DNA from 2 places in the Neptunomonas sp. XY-337 genome. Region 1 is predicted to be linked to the other one. Evidence: predicted binding sites of a transcription regulator. Region 1 holds the regulator's gene; the other holds the start of a gene.

The links. The regulator sigma-54, encoded in region 1, starts transcription at its own class of promoters, with help from an activator protein. The targets are predictions, from matches to a motif close to TGGCACNNNNNTTGCTNT.
Region 2: a site for sigma-54 is predicted at 6,020-6,037, ahead of E4L36_RS01305 (HyaD/HybD family hydrogenase maturation endopeptidase). Genes of this name have one in related genera too.

Annotation. Positions count from the first base shown of each region.
Region 1 is NZ_SPLL01000002.1:173,206-181,265, forward strand. Features, by position in the region: gene mgtE (magnesium transporter) at 1-917, opposite strand, end outside; gene E4L36_RS04430 (HPr family phosphocarrier protein) at 1,007-1,276, opposite strand; gene rapZ (RNase adapter RapZ) at 1,305-2,162, opposite strand; gene ptsN (PTS IIA-like nitrogen regulatory protein PtsN) at 2,176-2,631, opposite strand; gene hpf (ribosome hibernation promoting factor) at 2,650-2,940, opposite strand; gene E4L36_RS04450 (RNA polymerase factor sigma-54) at 2,987-4,498, opposite strand; gene lptB (LPS export ABC transporter ATP-binding protein) at 4,537-5,265, opposite strand; gene lptA (lipopolysaccharide transport periplasmic protein LptA) at 5,269-5,760, opposite strand; gene lptC (LPS export ABC transporter periplasmic protein LptC) at 5,744-6,319, opposite strand; gene E4L36_RS04470 (HAD hydrolase family protein) at 6,320-6,856, opposite strand; gene E4L36_RS04475 (KpsF/GutQ family sugar-phosphate isomerase) at 6,856-7,830, opposite strand; gene E4L36_RS04480 (calcium/sodium antiporter) at 7,847-8,060, opposite strand, start outside.
Region 2 is NZ_SPLL01000001.1:226,566-234,625, forward strand. Features, by position in the region: gene E4L36_RS01260 (sigma-54 dependent transcriptional regulator) at 1-657, opposite strand, end outside; gene hypB (hydrogenase nickel incorporation protein HypB) at 657-1,541, opposite strand; gene hypA (hydrogenase maturation nickel metallochaperone HypA) at 1,544-1,885, opposite strand; gene E4L36_RS01275 (nickel-dependent hydrogenase large subunit) at 1,878-2,948, opposite strand; gene hybE ([NiFe]-hydrogenase assembly chaperone HybE) at 2,945-3,445, opposite strand; gene E4L36_RS01285 (rubredoxin) at 3,447-3,671, opposite strand; gene E4L36_RS01290 (hydrogenase expression/formation protein) at 3,683-4,552, opposite strand; gene E4L36_RS01295 (hypothetical protein) at 4,567-5,016, opposite strand; gene hypC (HypC/HybG/HupF family hydrogenase formation chaperone) at 5,050-5,352, opposite strand; gene E4L36_RS01305 (HyaD/HybD family hydrogenase maturation endopeptidase) at 5,354-5,974, opposite strand; gene E4L36_RS01310 (DUF2489 domain-containing protein) at 6,194-6,511, opposite strand; gene E4L36_RS01315 (hypothetical protein) at 6,722-7,357, shown strand; gene E4L36_RS01320 (HigA family addiction module antitoxin) at 7,446-7,745, opposite strand; gene cybH (Ni/Fe-hydrogenase, b-type cytochrome subunit) at 7,807-8,060, opposite strand, start outside.

The DNA.
Region 1 (8,060 bases):
AACATGCCAATCACCGCTGAAGCGAGGAGAGCAGTGATGAGGTTGATACCTAACCAAACGGCGCGGCGACGCGTTGTTTTCATTAAGGGTGCAAAGGTGTCTTCATCTTCATCAAGACCCGCCATGCTCATGAGTGAGTGGTCGGCATCTTCACGAATAACGTCTACCACGTCATCGATGGTGATACGGCCTACGAGCTTGCCCTTGGTGTTGACCACGGGAGCGGATACAAGGTCTTGCTGCTCAAAGAGTTTAGCAACCTCGTCATCAGGCATATCGGCAGGTATCGGCTCGATATCGGTGTTCATGATTTCACGAACGGTGATATCAGGGTCTGAAACCAGAAGTTTTGTGAGCGGGAGGATACCGATGTAGGACTCTTTTTTACGACTGATGACAAACAAGCTATCGGTCATATCTGGAATCTCATCGTGACGACGGATATAGCGAAGCACTGTCTCAACCGTGATATCTGGTCTGACAGTGACGGTATCGGTGTTCATCAAGCCGCCAGCAGTATCCTCGGGGTAGGCGAGAATCTCTTCGATACGCTCACGGTTTTGCTCGTCCATGATTTTTAGCAGCTCACGAGTTACCGTTTCAGGAAGCTGCTGCAGCATGTCGGCGAGGTCATCGGTTTCCAAAGATTCAGAGATCTCGAGAACCCGATCAGTATCCATTGTGGCTAGGATATCGGCTTGTATATCGTCGGCGAGGTGTTGAAGGACTTTGGCTTCATTCTCGTGATGTACCAGATTCCATAAAATTTGGCGCTCCTTTGGAGGAGACTTTTCGAGTAGATGAGCAACTTCAACAGGGCGCAGGGTTGTGTTGAGTGTGAAGCGAACCTGCTGAAAGGCACCGCTTTCAAGCGCTTTGTTTAGTTTATCTAATGCTGCTGTTGTATCTTCGCGCATCCGCACACCCTCGGTTGACGAGTCAGTCCATCAAGATGTGCAAGTATAACCTATTGAAAAGCAAGCTTCAGTATTCGCGAAGACGAGTATTACTCTTCTTCATCGAAGCGATTGTTGATCAATGTCTCGATTGCTTCTAGCGCTTGAAGCTCATCACTGCCTTCGGCGCTGACGAGCAACGTGGTGCCTTTGCTTGCTGCTAACATCATAACGGCCATGATGCTTTTACCGTCGACCTCTCTACCGTCTTTATTGAGGCGGATATCAGCAGAAAAACGCGATGTGGTATTGATCAGTTTGGCTGCCGCGCGTGCGTGAAGACCGAGTTTATTGATAATCGTAATCTGTTTTTCAACCAACCGAAGTTCCTCTTTGGGTTGTCGTCACTTAGTTGAGTTCGCGGTGACGAATGCTGACATTATCCATTATGCCACTGAAGTGGCTATAGAGTTGCTCTGCAACGTAGACGGACCGGTGCTGCCCGCCGGTACAGCCGATCCCAATAGTAACGTAAGAGCGGTTGTTTTGGGTAAAGCTAGGCAGCCACTTCTCGAGATAAGCTTTGATATCGTCAATCATAGCGTTAACGTCGTCGGAGTCTTGTAAAAACAGTTGTACTGGCTTATCGCGACCCGTGTGTTGGCGAAGCTCTGGCACCCAATAAGGGTTCGGCAGAATACGCATATCATAAACAACGTCTACATCCATAGGGACGCCATGCTTGAAACCGAAGGATTCAAATTGTAATGAGAGCGCCTGATCTTTACGTTGCGCAACGCGCAGCTTAACAGTGTCTCTGAGTTCGTATAGCGATAGACGCGTTGTATCAACACGTATATCTGCCAAATCGGCTATTGGGGAGAGCAGGTTGTGCTCAAAATTGATTGCATCTGATAAGTTATCAACACGGTCAGCCAGCGGATGGCGGCGGCGCGTTGAGCTGTATCGACGTAGGAGTGTTTCGTGAGAGGCGTCAAGGTAGACCATCTCAACACTGATCTCGTTATTACGCTTAACTTGATGCCAGATATCGGGCAGTTTTTCTAGGTTGCTGGACAGGTTACGGGCGTCGATACAGACGGCAACCCGCTTGAGTTGAGCATCATCATCAGTGATGTGAGAGATCAGTTCCGGGAGTAACTTGGCTGGAAGGTTGTCAATGCAATAAAAACCAACATCTTCTAGTGCCTGTAATGCGGTACTTTTTCCTGAGCCTGAGCGGCCACTGATGATTACCAGTTTCATGGTCTTTGCTCAATTAGTTGAAGGTGGACTCCAAAATCTGCATCAATTCCGAATCGCTTGCGGCGCTGCGCATTTTGTTACGATTATCCTCTTTGCTGAACGCTTCGGCGAGTGCGCCAAGGGTGGCAAGGTGCTGATCACACGCATCCTCGGGAACCAACAAAAAAAACATCAGGTCCACTGGGCGGTTGTCAATCGCATCAAAGTCCACCGGAGTTGCTAAGCGGACGAACACACCGACGGCTTCTTGCAGACCGGGGAAACGGCAGTGGGGTATCGCTACCCCATCGCCGATGCCGGTACTGCCTAACCTTTCCCTGTTAATTAATCCTGAAAATACTGCTTCTTCAGCTAGGTCGCTGTGCGATTGGGCGAGATGCTCGCTGATAATCTCAAGCGTCCTTTTTTTGCTGCCACCCTCTAAGTTGTTAAAGACTCGATCAGATGACAGCAGGGATAAAATTGACATGTTAGGCAGATCTATTCGTTATTTGTGACTTTTCATTTTTTCTTTGTGCTTAATGATTTGACGGTCAAGTTTGTCCGTTAAACCATCCAGCGCAGCATACATATCTTCGTGCTCATTCGCAGCAAAAATTTCACCGCCAGCAACGTGCATATTCGCTTCGGCCTTTTGGCTCTGCTTATCGACACTCAGGGTCACCTGTACGTTGGTGATGTTATCAAAATGGCGCTCCAATTTTTCAAACTTTGTATGAACATACTCAGACAGTGCTTCAGTAAGTTCTACGTGATGACCTGTAATGTTAATTTGCATAGCTATCTCCTTTACACAACAGCAGATGTGCTGTTAACAGAACTCATTAAACCAAACGCTTTCGCTCATTAGAAGGCGCGATTCCCATCGCTTCTCTATATTTTGCGATCGTTCGGCGCGCTACTTGAATACCTTCTTCATCCAGAAGTTTGGCAATCTTGTTGTCGCTTAGAGGTTTGGCTGGGTTTTCAGCTGCAATTAGCTTTTTGATGACAGCACGAATGGCTGTAGAGGAGGCTGCACCTCCGTCACTGGTATTCACGTGGCTTGAGAAGAAGTATTTCAACTCAAAAATGCCCCGTGGAGTATGCATATACTTTTGGGTTGTTACTCGGGAGATGGTTGACTCGTGCATCTCGACCGCTTCGGCAATATCGTGCAACACCATAGGCTTCATTGCCTCTTCGCCGTGCTCGAAAAAGTCCAGCTGCCGCTCAACAATCTGCTGCGAGACTTTTAGCATGGTTTCATTGCGGCTTTGCAGGCTTTTAATAAACCAACGTGCTTCCTGAAGATGATTCTTGAGATACGTGTTATCGGCGCTGCTATCGGCGCGCTTGATAAGGCTTGCGTACTCGGTGTTGATTTTCAGTGTCGGCGAGGCATCGTTATTGAGCCGTACCGTCCACTCACCTTTTACTTTTTCCACAAAGACGTCGGGTATCACGTATTCAGCGGCAGTATTGGAGATATAAGCCCCCGGCTGAGGGTTGAGTGACTGAATAAGCGTGACTACGGCTTGTAATTGTGGCTCTTTCAAGCGCAAACGACGCATTAACTGGCGATAATCATGCGTCCCCAGTAGGTGTATATACTGGCGGCATAGCGTTAGTGCTTGAGCCAAAAGAGGCGGCTTTTCTGGTAATTGCTCCAATTGAATGGCAAGGCACTCGCCCAAATCCCTTGCTGCAACACCGGGAGGATCAAACTGTTGAATGCGTTTGAGTACTGCCTCAACTTCATCGAGTTCACTTTCCGCAAATTGCTCGGGTTGCGCTTTTTGTAGATGCTCTAAAATATCTTCGGTGGAGACGCGCAGATAACCAGCGCTATCGATACCATCAATGATGACTTCGGCAATCGCGACATCCGTTTGGCTCATTGGTGTCAGGTTGAGTTGCCATTCCAAATGATCTTGTAACGTCTCTTCGGAGGTGTCGTTAGACTCCATGAAATCATCGTCACGACTAGCCGCGCTGCTGGAACCGCTGCTTATTTGATAAGTGTCGTCCCACGATGAATCGGTGGCCAGCTCCTCAGGAATATCGTTGCTCCACTCCTCCTCAAAGGCAGGTTCAGCGTCTTCACTCTTGGCGCTAGCTTCTGCTGTTGCTTGAGTGGTCGCATCTTCACTGGGGGTGGTGAGCTCTTTAGATTCTGTTTCTGCCGCTGAGGCGTCGCTTTCTTCGCCTGTTTCTAGCATCGGATTACTCTCCAATGCTTCTTGGATTTCGTGCTGTAGGTCCAGGGTTGATAGTTGTAGCAGTTTGATCGCTTGCTGCAACTGGGGGGTCATCGTGAGATGTTGCCCCATTTTAAGCTGTAAAGATTGCTTCATAATTTTGTAGAACTACTCCGAAACAGCAAGATCGTCACTTAGAGTCTAAAGGTATCCCCAAGGTAAGCAGCTTTTACCTGTTCGTTGGCGAGAATGTCTTGCGGTGAACCGTGAGCAAGAATCACTCCTTCACTAACAATATAGGCCTTTTCGCAGATATCCAATGTTTCTCGTACATTGTGATCGGTAATGAGTACGCCGATGCCTCTGGATTGCAGGTGTTTAATTGTCTGCTTGATATCGTTCACAGAGATAGGGTCGACGCCAGCGAAGGGCTCGTCTAGCAATATAAAACTTGGCTCTGAGGCGAGCGCTCTGGCTATTTCGACACGTCGACGTTCGCCACCAGATAGTGCCATCCCTAGGCTATCGCGCAGATGACTTATATGGAACTCTTCTAAAAGGCTCTCGAGCTTTTCACGCCGTTGCGCAGCTGACAGTTCAGGACGCATCTCGAGAATGCCCATCAGGTTGTCGTGAACGCTAAGCTTGCGAAATATTGACGCTTCTTGAGGGAGGTAACCGACACCGCGACGTGCGCGCTCGTGCATGGGCATCGCTGTGACATCGTCGTTATCGATACGAATAGCGCCGTTATCGGCACCAATTAAGCCCACGATCATGTAAAAACAGGTGGTTTTACCAGCCCCGTTGGGGCCCAGTAAGCCCACGATTTCGCCGCTTGCTACGTTGAGTGATACATCGATAACGACACGGCGCTTTTTATATGATTTGGCAAGATGCAGCGCTTCGAGTTGTTTAGTCATCCGCTACTGCTTTCCTTTGGGCTGAATCACCATCTGAACCTTACCGCTGCCGCCATAGGCGTTTACGACAGCTTTATCCATCTGATACACAATCCGCTCGCCGGTGAAGTTGTCACGTGCTTGTTCCACGCGTGCTTGCCCTTTGATCGTAACGGTTTGCTTCGCTATCTCGTAAACCATGCTGTTGCCAAAGGCATCTGTGATGGGCTTATCCTGTGTTGGCTGCTGACGAAAGTTAGCAGGTTTTCCGGTGGCAACGATGCGACTCACGTCCCCATCTTTGCGAAACAGCTCAACGCGGGCAGCGTGAATCTCCATGGAACCTTGCTTCATCACCACATTGCCTGTGTAGATTGTGGTGCCGCTCTGCTCATTCATTTGCGCGCTATCTGCACTGATATGAATCGGTTGATCACGGTCTGTTGGTAGCGCGACGCTCTGCTGGGTGAGCAGCAAACCGATGATGACAAGTGCCACGCTATTTTTTATCAACATGAAATGTACCTTCTACGTTTGAATGTAGCTCGGAAATTTGCGTATTGTAATCGACAGTCATGCCTGTTGCTGTAGTAATGCTTTGGCCCGAGCGAAAGGTGACAGGCGCAGAGGTCTCTGCGATACCGCGCTTATGGTGTAAGGTCAGGCGAGAGGTATCTAGCTGTGTACTGTCGTTGTCCGCAGGATTATGCGTTACTGTTACGGCCTCTTCAAGCAGCAGCTTATCTTCGTTATCGAATAACGTCCCCTTTTCGCTCTGGGCGCTAATCTTTGCATTCGCTTTGAAAACCGTGATCTCTGGCTTTGCCAGCTGGGCTTGCAGCTGCTTTGGGTAGTGCTCAAGAGAAGTTGCGTGTAACCGCTGAACAAGCCGCCCGTCGGTGCCAAATTCGCGCGCCGTGGTGTCACGCATAAAATAGTCCACACCGGAAGAAACAACGGTCGCCGCTTGATCGCTCTTTTGGTCTGAGTCACTAAATGCCCAGTAGAGAAAGAGGGGAGTTAGCAGCGCGACGGCTGCAATCAGCTGTATTCGGTTACGCGTTGAGCTGAGCACTTAAAGGAATTCCTCGTAAAGTGCATCGAGTTTGCCCTGTGCCTCTAGGATGGCTTCACAAAACTCGCGTGCAGCGCCAAAGCCGCCGGTACGTGTTGTGCACCAGTCAGCGTGGTCTTTAACAAAGTGATGCCCATTCGGCACCGTCACACCAAACGCAGCTGCGCGAATGGCCGATAGATCGGGTAAGTCATCGCCAATGTATGCTGTCGTCTGAGCAGTATGGCTCGTTTCTTGCCACAGGCTTTCAAGCGCCACTAACTTGTCTTCTCTGCCTTGATAGAGGTAGGTTATGCCAAGCGACTTAGCGCGTAGTTCAACTTGAGTGGACTTTCGACCAGTAATGATGGCGGTCTCAATGCCTGCTTTTTGTAGCATCTTGATACCTAAGCCATCGAGCGTGTTGAACATTTTGACCTCTTTGCCATCTGGCAAAAAGTGTAGGCCGCCATCTGTCATGATGCCGTCCACATCAAATACCGCTAATGTTACGCCAGCGGCGCGTTGGCGCAGGGCAGGATGAGTCACGCGTTGCATTAGATTACTCCGGCTTTCAGCATGTCGTGCATGTTTAAAGCCCCAATGGGCTTTTGCTGTTCATCGCAGACAATAAGGGCATTAATTTTTTTCGACTGCATTATCTGCAGTGCTTCAGCTGCGAGTAGTTCGCCAGAAACAGTGGTGCATTGGTGCGTCATAACGCTCTCGATCATTGTCGATTTTAGATCCACGCTTTGATCCAGCGTACGACGCAGATCACCATCAGTGAAGATGCCGACAAGCGCTCCGGAGCTGTCGACAACCGTCGTCATACCTAGTTGTTTTTCTGATACTTCAATCAGCGCTTTGTTGACCGGCGTACCAACGGTCACTTTGGGGACTTCGTCGCCGCCATGCATAACGTTTTTTACCTTCAAAAGCAGCTTTCTGCCAAGACTTCCACCTGGGTGCGAGAACGCAAAATCTTCAGCACTAAAGCCTTTTGCTTCGAGCAGAGCGATGGCGAGTGCATCGCCTATTACAAGCTGCGCCGTCGTGCTGGATGTGGGGGCAAGCCCTAGTGGGCAGGCTTCAGTATCAACACCAATATCAAGATTAAAGTCAGCTTCCGTGGATAAAGTTGACGTTGGGTTTGCTGTGATACTTATAAGTGGCGTTGCGATCCGCTTAAAAAGCGGGAGTAGCGTCAAAATCTCGCTGGTCTCCCCTGAATTGGAGAGGGCGATGACAACATCATCAGCCGTGAACATTCCCATATCCCCGTGGCTAGCTTCACCCGGGTGAACGAAAAAGGCCGGCGTGCCCGTGCTGGCGAGCGTTGCGGCAATTTTGTTACCGATATGGCCAGACTTGCCCATGCCCGTAACGATAATTCGGCCCTTGCAGTTCAACATAGCAGCGCACGCTTGCTCGAAGTGCGTATCTAGGCAGTTGATAAGGTTGCTGACCGCTTCCGCCTCTAGCTCTATCGTGCGTCGGGCGGAAGTTAAAAACGATTTTGTTGTGCTCATAGTCATCTTTTAAACCCTATAACGACGCAGAGTATAAGGTATACATATAGCCTCCATAGGCGACGGTAAGCAATCCCCCCTCCCATCGGCTAACGCGCGGAGGGCGCTGGATAATACAGAAGATAAGCAGGGCTATCGTGATACCAAGCATCATCATATAGTCCCGATTAAATGCGATCGCTTCAATAGAAATAGGTTCAATAAAGCCAGGTATGGCCATTACCGCTGCA
Region 2 (8,060 bases), on a different contig from region 1:
TTCCACCACAAACGGCTTATCTTTACGCAAGCTGTTGTAGTGCAATGCTCTGGCAAATAGCTCTTTACCGGCACCCGATGGGCCAGTGACGAGCACCGAGATATCATACGGCGCGATCTGAGCGGCTTGCTCACAGATGTCATTTAACGGGCTGCTCTCTGCCCGTTTGATCTGATCCAGCTGAAAGCTTTGCTGCAAGCGAGCACGTTTTTGCTTAACGCGTGTGCTGGCCTGCACTTCGCTAAGCTTCATCTCTAGGTTGAGCTGGTCGTTCTCACTTTGAAGCTGATACATCTGGCAAGCGTTGCGCAGAATCATCAGCAGATTATCGGGATGCCAAGGTTTGGTGATGTACTGCAAGATACCGGCATCATTGAGGCCCCGGATAATATCGTCCGAATCGGTGTAACCCGATAGGATCAAGCGTGCCGGTTCTGGCCAGCGCTCCCGCACCTCGGTGAGCAGCTCTACCCCCGTTTTGCCCGGCATACGCTGATCACACAAAATCGCTTGCACAACATTGGATTCGAGCAGCGTAAGCGCCTCTTCGGCACTGCTCGCGCAGAGGACGTCGAACTCCTCATCGAGCGTGCGTTCCAGTGTTTGTAACGAGCGGACTTCGTCGTCAACGCAGAGAATTACCGGGCGAGCTGTCATTAAAGTAGGTCCCTAAAATGTGAGGTTTGTGCCTCTAGCTGCGCGATATGGGATTCGAGCATCTGGCGGCGCTTGTCAGCTAACCACTGAGTCCATTCATCCATGCCTTCACCAGAGCGGGCCGATAGCTGGATCACTTGGATCTCAGGGTTCACCTGCCGAGCGTACGCGATACACTGCCCCACATCAAAATCCAGATGCGGCAGCAGATCGGTCTTATTGAGGATCATTAGATCCGCGGCATGGAACATATCAGGGTACTTCAGCGGTTTGTCTTCGCCCTCTGTAACCGAAAGAATTGCCACTTTGTGGGCTTCACCCAAGTCAAAGGCCGCAGGACACACGAGGTTGCCCACGTTCTCGATAAACAGATAGCCACCTGCCAGCGTTTCGCTTGCTAGGTTATCCAGCGCATGGCCCACCATGTGTGCGTCTAAGTGGCAACCTTTGCCGGTATTCACCTGCACAGCGCTCACACCCGTTGCCCGAATGCGGTCCGCATCGTTGGCAGTTTGTTGGTCGCCTTCGATCACAGCGATGGGGCGTGAGCCTTTCAGCCGCTGAATGGTCTTCGTTAGGAGCGTTGTTTTGCCGGAGCCAGGGCTTGAAACTAGATTTAACGCAAACAAGCTTTCCGCTTTAAAGCGGCTGCGGTTGATCATCGCGTACTGATCGTTTTTGCCGAGAATATCCTGCTCGATCTGTACCATTCGGCTCTGGCTCAAGCCCGTGACATGGGCGTGTGCAGGCCCTTGGCCAAAATGAATATCTTGGCCATCATGGTGCACATGATCGTGGTGTTCATGGTCATGATGATGGTCGTGATCGTGGTGGTGCCCCTCGATCTTGACGTTGCCGTCACTACAGCCGCATACCGTACACATGGTTAATCAACCTCCAGCTCTTTAATTCTCATCTCATCCCCCTGCGTGACTTGCAGCTGATAGCTGCCGCAGTTAACACACGCATCATAGCGCTGCTTTATCGGGACGGTTTGGGTACATTGCATACAAAACGCGAGCCCCTGCGTTGGCAAGATCACCAGTTCGGCGCCCTCTGCTAACGTGTTTTTGGTGACTGCATCAAAGCAAAATACCAGTGATTCTGTCTCAATGGCCGCTAGCGGCCCAATCTCTAGCCACACGCGTTTTACGCGCTGATAGTTCTGCTGTGCCGCCTCATTTTCAAGAACCTGCACGATTCCCTCGGCGATCGACATCTCATGCATAATTGATCTCTATCTCGCTATGTACACATGGATCAACGCAAGCAACCACAAGCTCCACTAACGCTTGTACCTTGTCCGCTGCCACCACTACACCGCTTAGTAATTGGCTCACAACACCATGGGGATGGAAGTTCCACTCGGTGGGCGATACCACACGATACTGCACCACTTGGCCCTCATCCTGCACCAAATGGTGCAGTAACAAACCGCGGGACGCATGTGCGAGCCCCACCGCGGCCCCTTCAACAAATTGATGCCCTATTTGATTGTTGTGAGTTGGCCAGTCAATGGCTGCGTGTAACAGCGACATAATCCGCAATATTAACGGGTGAGCGCCCTGCGCTTGAAGCGCAGCAACACTACTGCTATTGCACATTTGCGGCCAGACGCCAGCTTCGCGGCATTGATGGACGAACTCAGGGGCTTGCGTAAAATTATCGTTAATTGACAACGAATTGAGTAGCTCATCATCAAGTTGCAGCAACGGACGCGGCGCATTACCTAGCGTTACCTCACCGAACTGTTTAGCTATTGTTGCGATAAATTTGCCGACAACACCGGGGCTTTCCCACGGGCACTGATCAGATGCCATCTCTATAGATAACGGTATAACTAAGTCAGTATAGTCGTTAAAGATCTGCTCTTTTTGCTCACTTGTCAGTGCGTTGTCGTGCTCAATCGCACGCCATACATGTTGCCTTGCTGTTTGCTGCCAACGCATCACCTCAGCAGGAGAGATTCCAACACCAGTAAGGGAGATAACCCTTAGTAGGCGCTCTCGGGCTGCCTCAATATCCACCAGCAACGTACGCAGCGCTTCTGTTTGGTGATCTGCAGAGGCCACCTGCGCAAGTTCAAAGGCACGAATGCTCGCCACACGGTGAGCATCACTGCATAAGGAAAACAGTGCGGGCAGCACCGCGGCCACTTCGCCAGCGCTGCGTCCAATCAGCATCTTACCGATCTGCTGCGGGCGGCTAGAACGAATACCGATCGTGCTGATCTTACCTGCCTGATGGGTAACATCGATATGTATCGCGCCCGCAAGGTTTACAAGGCTCATCGCGTAACCTGCTGCTTTGCTAGACCAGCGGTGATAAACCCACGCCGATCTAGCTTGCTCGGCTCGGCCGGTTTTACTTGCGCATCACGGGCTTGTTGCCACTCGGTGGTTTCGGTGTATTGAGTATCAAACACCGCATCCAGCGCTGCATTGGCCACCGCCATCACGTCCTGTTGGGACTCAAACTCTAATACCGGCGAGAACAGCGCACAGGTTGCAAACCCGCCCACCGACGCTTCCCAGCATTGGGTAAACTCGTAGCGGCCCGAAGGTAGCTCAACCGTTCGCTTAGCGCCCTGCTGGCGACAATGCGTATCATCGTCGCTAAAGATAACCAGATTCATAAACCATGGCGTTACCACCACGGCTAGCTCGTCATCGCCGTAGCTGCGCGCTTGCGTGGCTTCAATCTGTAAAGCGGCATTGTAGATGGGCAGATCTCGCATCCCCAGATCCGCCTGCTGATAAAATGCCGTTAACGCCACCAAGCTCTGCATATTAGCTATCTACAACCATGAATTGGTCTTTCTCGCCATCGCATTCTGGGCAACGCCAGAACTCGGGAAGCTGGCTGAAGGGCGTTCCTGCGGGAATCTGCCAAACCCCATCGCCCTGTTCAGGATGGTATTGGTACCAGCAGATCTTGCACTCTAAAACAGCATCATCGCCAATCCGGCTAGCATCGCCTAAAAAACTACCCTCAAACTGCGTGTGTTCTTGCATGGTGGTGCTCCTTAGGTCAGCACTGTGCGGATTTCATGTAGGCGCTCGGTGGAGTCTTCGACATCCTCTTGAGCGGCACATGCAACTTGCGGAATATCGGTAATCTCCAGCGTGTCCAGAATGAGCTGGTCGGTACTATTAAAGTACTGTACACGCCATAAGCCATTGATTTGAGTGGAGCTGATACGGCAGTTACCATAACCACGGGATAAGATCGTCACCGCGCCAACGCCAATGGCATCGTTAAGATACTGATGATCCTCTGGCGAGAAGGGCAACAACGAGAGATTGATCACATGGGCGCTCTCTAGCTCACCGACCTCAAATAAGCGGGACTTTTCGGCGATCTCAACCATCACCGAAGGCGCATTCAAGACACTCGCTGGGCGCTCATCAATGTTCACCGTTAAGATACGTTTGTTAAAAAATGCCAGCTTGCGCACGATATCGGGCACATCGGCCACTTCGAGTGTCTCGCGTAAGGTGTCTTCTTGGGCATTCTGGTAGCGCAAACGCCACACACCCGCCATCACCGTTTCTTGGATCATCACCTGCGTCGTGCCGCTAACCACCGCGGCCACTTCACCTTCGCCCAAAATTTGGTTGAGCATATCCAAGTCTTTATCGGGCAGCTCGCTAAGTACCATTTCGTAAGGTTTGTTACCCACTTTGTATTGGCTAAGCATCTCTTGTAAGCGCGCAAGTATCGCAACGGTTTGCGGGCACTCTGCCACCGCTTCAGCTTCGGGCAGCACCGGCATATCGTAGGTGTGCATCTCAGAAGGCATCTGCATGTAGTCCAGCACCATATCGCCCTCTTCTTGACTACCAGGGCCGAAAGGTACGTTGACGTTAAGCAGAGGAATATCTGGGTTTTGCATCGTAAACTCCTTGGTTAACTGCAGCCGCTGGTAGGCGCTTGACTCATCACAGGGATACCTAAACCGGGGTCACGGCTCGGTTCAAGTGCGAGAATTCGGTTGATCTCGGCATGGTAGACCGCCCAGTCCTGTACCTTGGTGATCGCACCTAGGTAGCGCCCTTCTTTAAGCAGCACTAATGCAGGCCAAACATGGAAGTTGTAACGCCCCTGCAGGGCTTTTTCGGCGCTCGCATCAATCACCGCAGGTGTTAACTGGGGAAAGGCCTTGATAAGTTCCGGCAGAATGACTGCGACATCGTTGCTCTCTGGAAAGCGTTGCGGCGACTCTGTGAAAAAGAGCACGCTGTATTCGTGGCTCGTAACAAATGCCTTAAAGTTGTCGGCAGTGAGTTTGGCATAGCCTAGCTCATCGGTTAGCCGCTCGATGAGCGGAAAACGTTTCGGTTCGGTGTGTTGGGTCATGGCGTCTACCTGTTGTGTCCGCTCGAAATTATTCTATTTTTTGCGCAGATGCTCGGGGAGCATTGGTTCTCTATTGGTTAGGTCCGCAAAGAGTGCATCTAATCCATCGGTGTTACCTTGGGCAACTTGTTGCATTGCATCGAGCGCTTGCGTCACTTGCTGCGCACGATCAGCGCTAATCACTTCGCGCGCTGCGCCAAGAAACACCAGCACCCAAGTACCCACAGGCTGTATGCCCACCAGTGATAGATCAACCTGCTGCTCGGTAGCATCTGCTGTGCAACGTGCAGAGAGCTCATCAACGGCTTGAATCTGCATAGGAATGCCGATGCACATGCTAGTTGTTACCCTCTTGTGTGGTCATGAAGCGCACATCACCTAAGCGACAAGCGTCTTCCTCAGATGGGCGGCCCTCTTCATAGATCTTTAATGCCAGCTCCGAGGGCGATAGCGCCTCTGGTGCCTCGTTGGCTGAGAGCGGCGCAACATCAAAGTCAGCAAGGTAATCGAGTGCAATTTGCAGCGCAGGGTCCACTTGCGCCTTGACGATATCGCGCAAACTGCCACCAAAATCTTCTAGCTCTACCGGCTGACAACCGATCAAGATCAGCTTGCTGGGGTAGCTACCCGTGAATTCGGACATCGCCAGCACCTCTTGGAAACCGGTCTGGTGCAGGCTCATCTGCTTTGCACCCATAAACTTGGGGACATCATCATCGTGAACCACTTTCAGTGTTCCGGGTTTAAGGCCATAGTCGATCGCATCGAACACTACGAGTACATCCGCTTGCTGCACATGCTGAACTAAGTAGATACCTTGCGTGCCACCATCCATGAGTTTGACGTTCTCGCCAAAACGGTAGCGTTGATTCAGGGTCTCCACACAACGCACACCAAAGCCTTCGTCGGCCCATAGCACGTTACCGATACCCAAAATTAGAACGCGTTTTTCACTCATCGCTTTACCCTTCCGTTACAACCAACCGTTGCTGTAACACCTAACGTTACAAATAACGTGCCAATCGAAAGGAACGATGCAGAAACTCTGTAACCACAAGGGTTACAGCAAAAAGACAGGTAGAATCGAGAAAAGATATCAGCGTAAAAACGGAAAGATTTCTTTCATTTATTCCGCTTTTACTGGAAACAAAATTACCACCCCTAAAAGTGCAACACGCTACGATGCAAAGCGCACCGCTAACGATTGGCACTGGTGCAGCGAAATCGCCTTCGCCCATTCAACAGACTCGTCAAGCTGCTCTCTATGCGCCGCAATAAAGGTTTGCGACCACTGTGTAGGAGCGAGTGATAAATTAAGGCTGTCAATTTCCAAGAGAATCGCAACAAACGGCATAAAATCCGGGTCATTCGTGTAAGCACCTACCTCCTCTCGTAGCATCGCTATCCGATAGGCACCCACAAGGTAGTGCAAGGAGCCCTCTAACATCTGCTGGGCGGTTTCTGCGATCTGCTCAGTGGCGGGCTGTTTAGACATCAATATCACTTCGCTTAAAAGAAAACGCCGAAGGTAACGCTAATTTTTGTGTAAAGCTAGGGGGATTAAAAATACATGCCTTAAAAAGATCGCAAATCCTATCACCTTGATGCTTTGATGATGAATAGATACTTTTACCTGTTAACTCGCCAGTTAAACAAGCAACATAAGCTCGTGCAGCATGGAAAGCATTTATAGAAGGCCCTAACAATGAGCGCAACTTTAGAAACGATTATCGACAGCCTTAAAAATGGAGAATTTGTTCTCACGATTTTAATTATCCTGATCTCTTTAATAGTTAACTATGAGAAGATCATTCTAATCATTGAGAACAGAAATAAAGCCAGAGTAAGAAAGCTTCTGGAGGCGATTGAGTGCCAATCTGCAAAAGGAGTCACTAAAGAATACTTGATTGAAGAGCTTGCCAATGAACAGTTTAAAGTTGCTACCGGCATCGGTGCGGAAAGAGAGCTCAGGGAAGCGATGATCTTATTGCATCGATCGATGGAAGGAGAGCTACCATTTAAGTACTTTAAAAGGGCGCTGCCTCACTTAAGTCTAAAAGAAGGGGAAATTGAAGTAACAATATCGAAACTCGATAGCGTTAATTTCTGGTTTAACCTGCTTGTTGGAATTCTTCTTTCTGTCGCGGGACTTGTATTAATGATACTGCCAACACAGGTTAATTTAACCTTTCCTTCAAATACCATAACGATCACTCACCTTATCGCTCTATTCTCACTGGGCGTTGCCTACATGGCGCTGTCGGTATTTCTCATTAGCCAAGTTATGCCGGTTGCAGCAGCTAAGAAATTAAAACACAGATTGAGTAGTCAGTTTCAGTAACTTAGCTTACTTAGAGAACTAGAAACGAAGCCTCTCTGTAATTTTAAATAACGCTCCTATTGTCTGTACGTTCGGTGTGCTAATAGCGTTAGCGCACACCATGTGACGCTATATACAACTCCCACAGTTGCTGCTTTTCAAGCCAGAACATTGGCGTGGTTTGAAAACGCTGTGCCAGCAGTAGTGCAGTTTGCGCACTGATTGCGCGTTGGCCGTTGACAATTTCGTTAACGCGGCGGCGGGAGATGTGCAGATCACGGGCGAGTTCTGATTGGGAGATCCCCAACGGGGTTAAGTAGCAGCGCTGCAAGAATAGCCCCGGATGCTCTGGTTTACGGCCATGATGTTGCCAGCGTAGTTGGTTCAACTCAGCCGTGAGTGTGTTCACAAAGCCTCTCCTTGATACTCATAAAAAGAGCCTGAATATCAGGCTCTTTTCGCTATACCGATCAGTCGGGGCGATCGTCTTTAAACATTCGCCAGCCACCAACCATCGTCGAGATTAACGATTGGCGCGACATAATATCTTCGCGAATCGCCACATAAACATGGGTCATCACAAAGACAATTAAGAACCACATGCCTAATCGGTGCCATGTATGTACGTCTTGGCTTTGGCCGAAGAGCGGAATCACCCAACCAAACGCGATATCTGCCCAACTCCCCTGTCCTAACCCTTCGCCATAGAGCGCAAAGCCGGTAA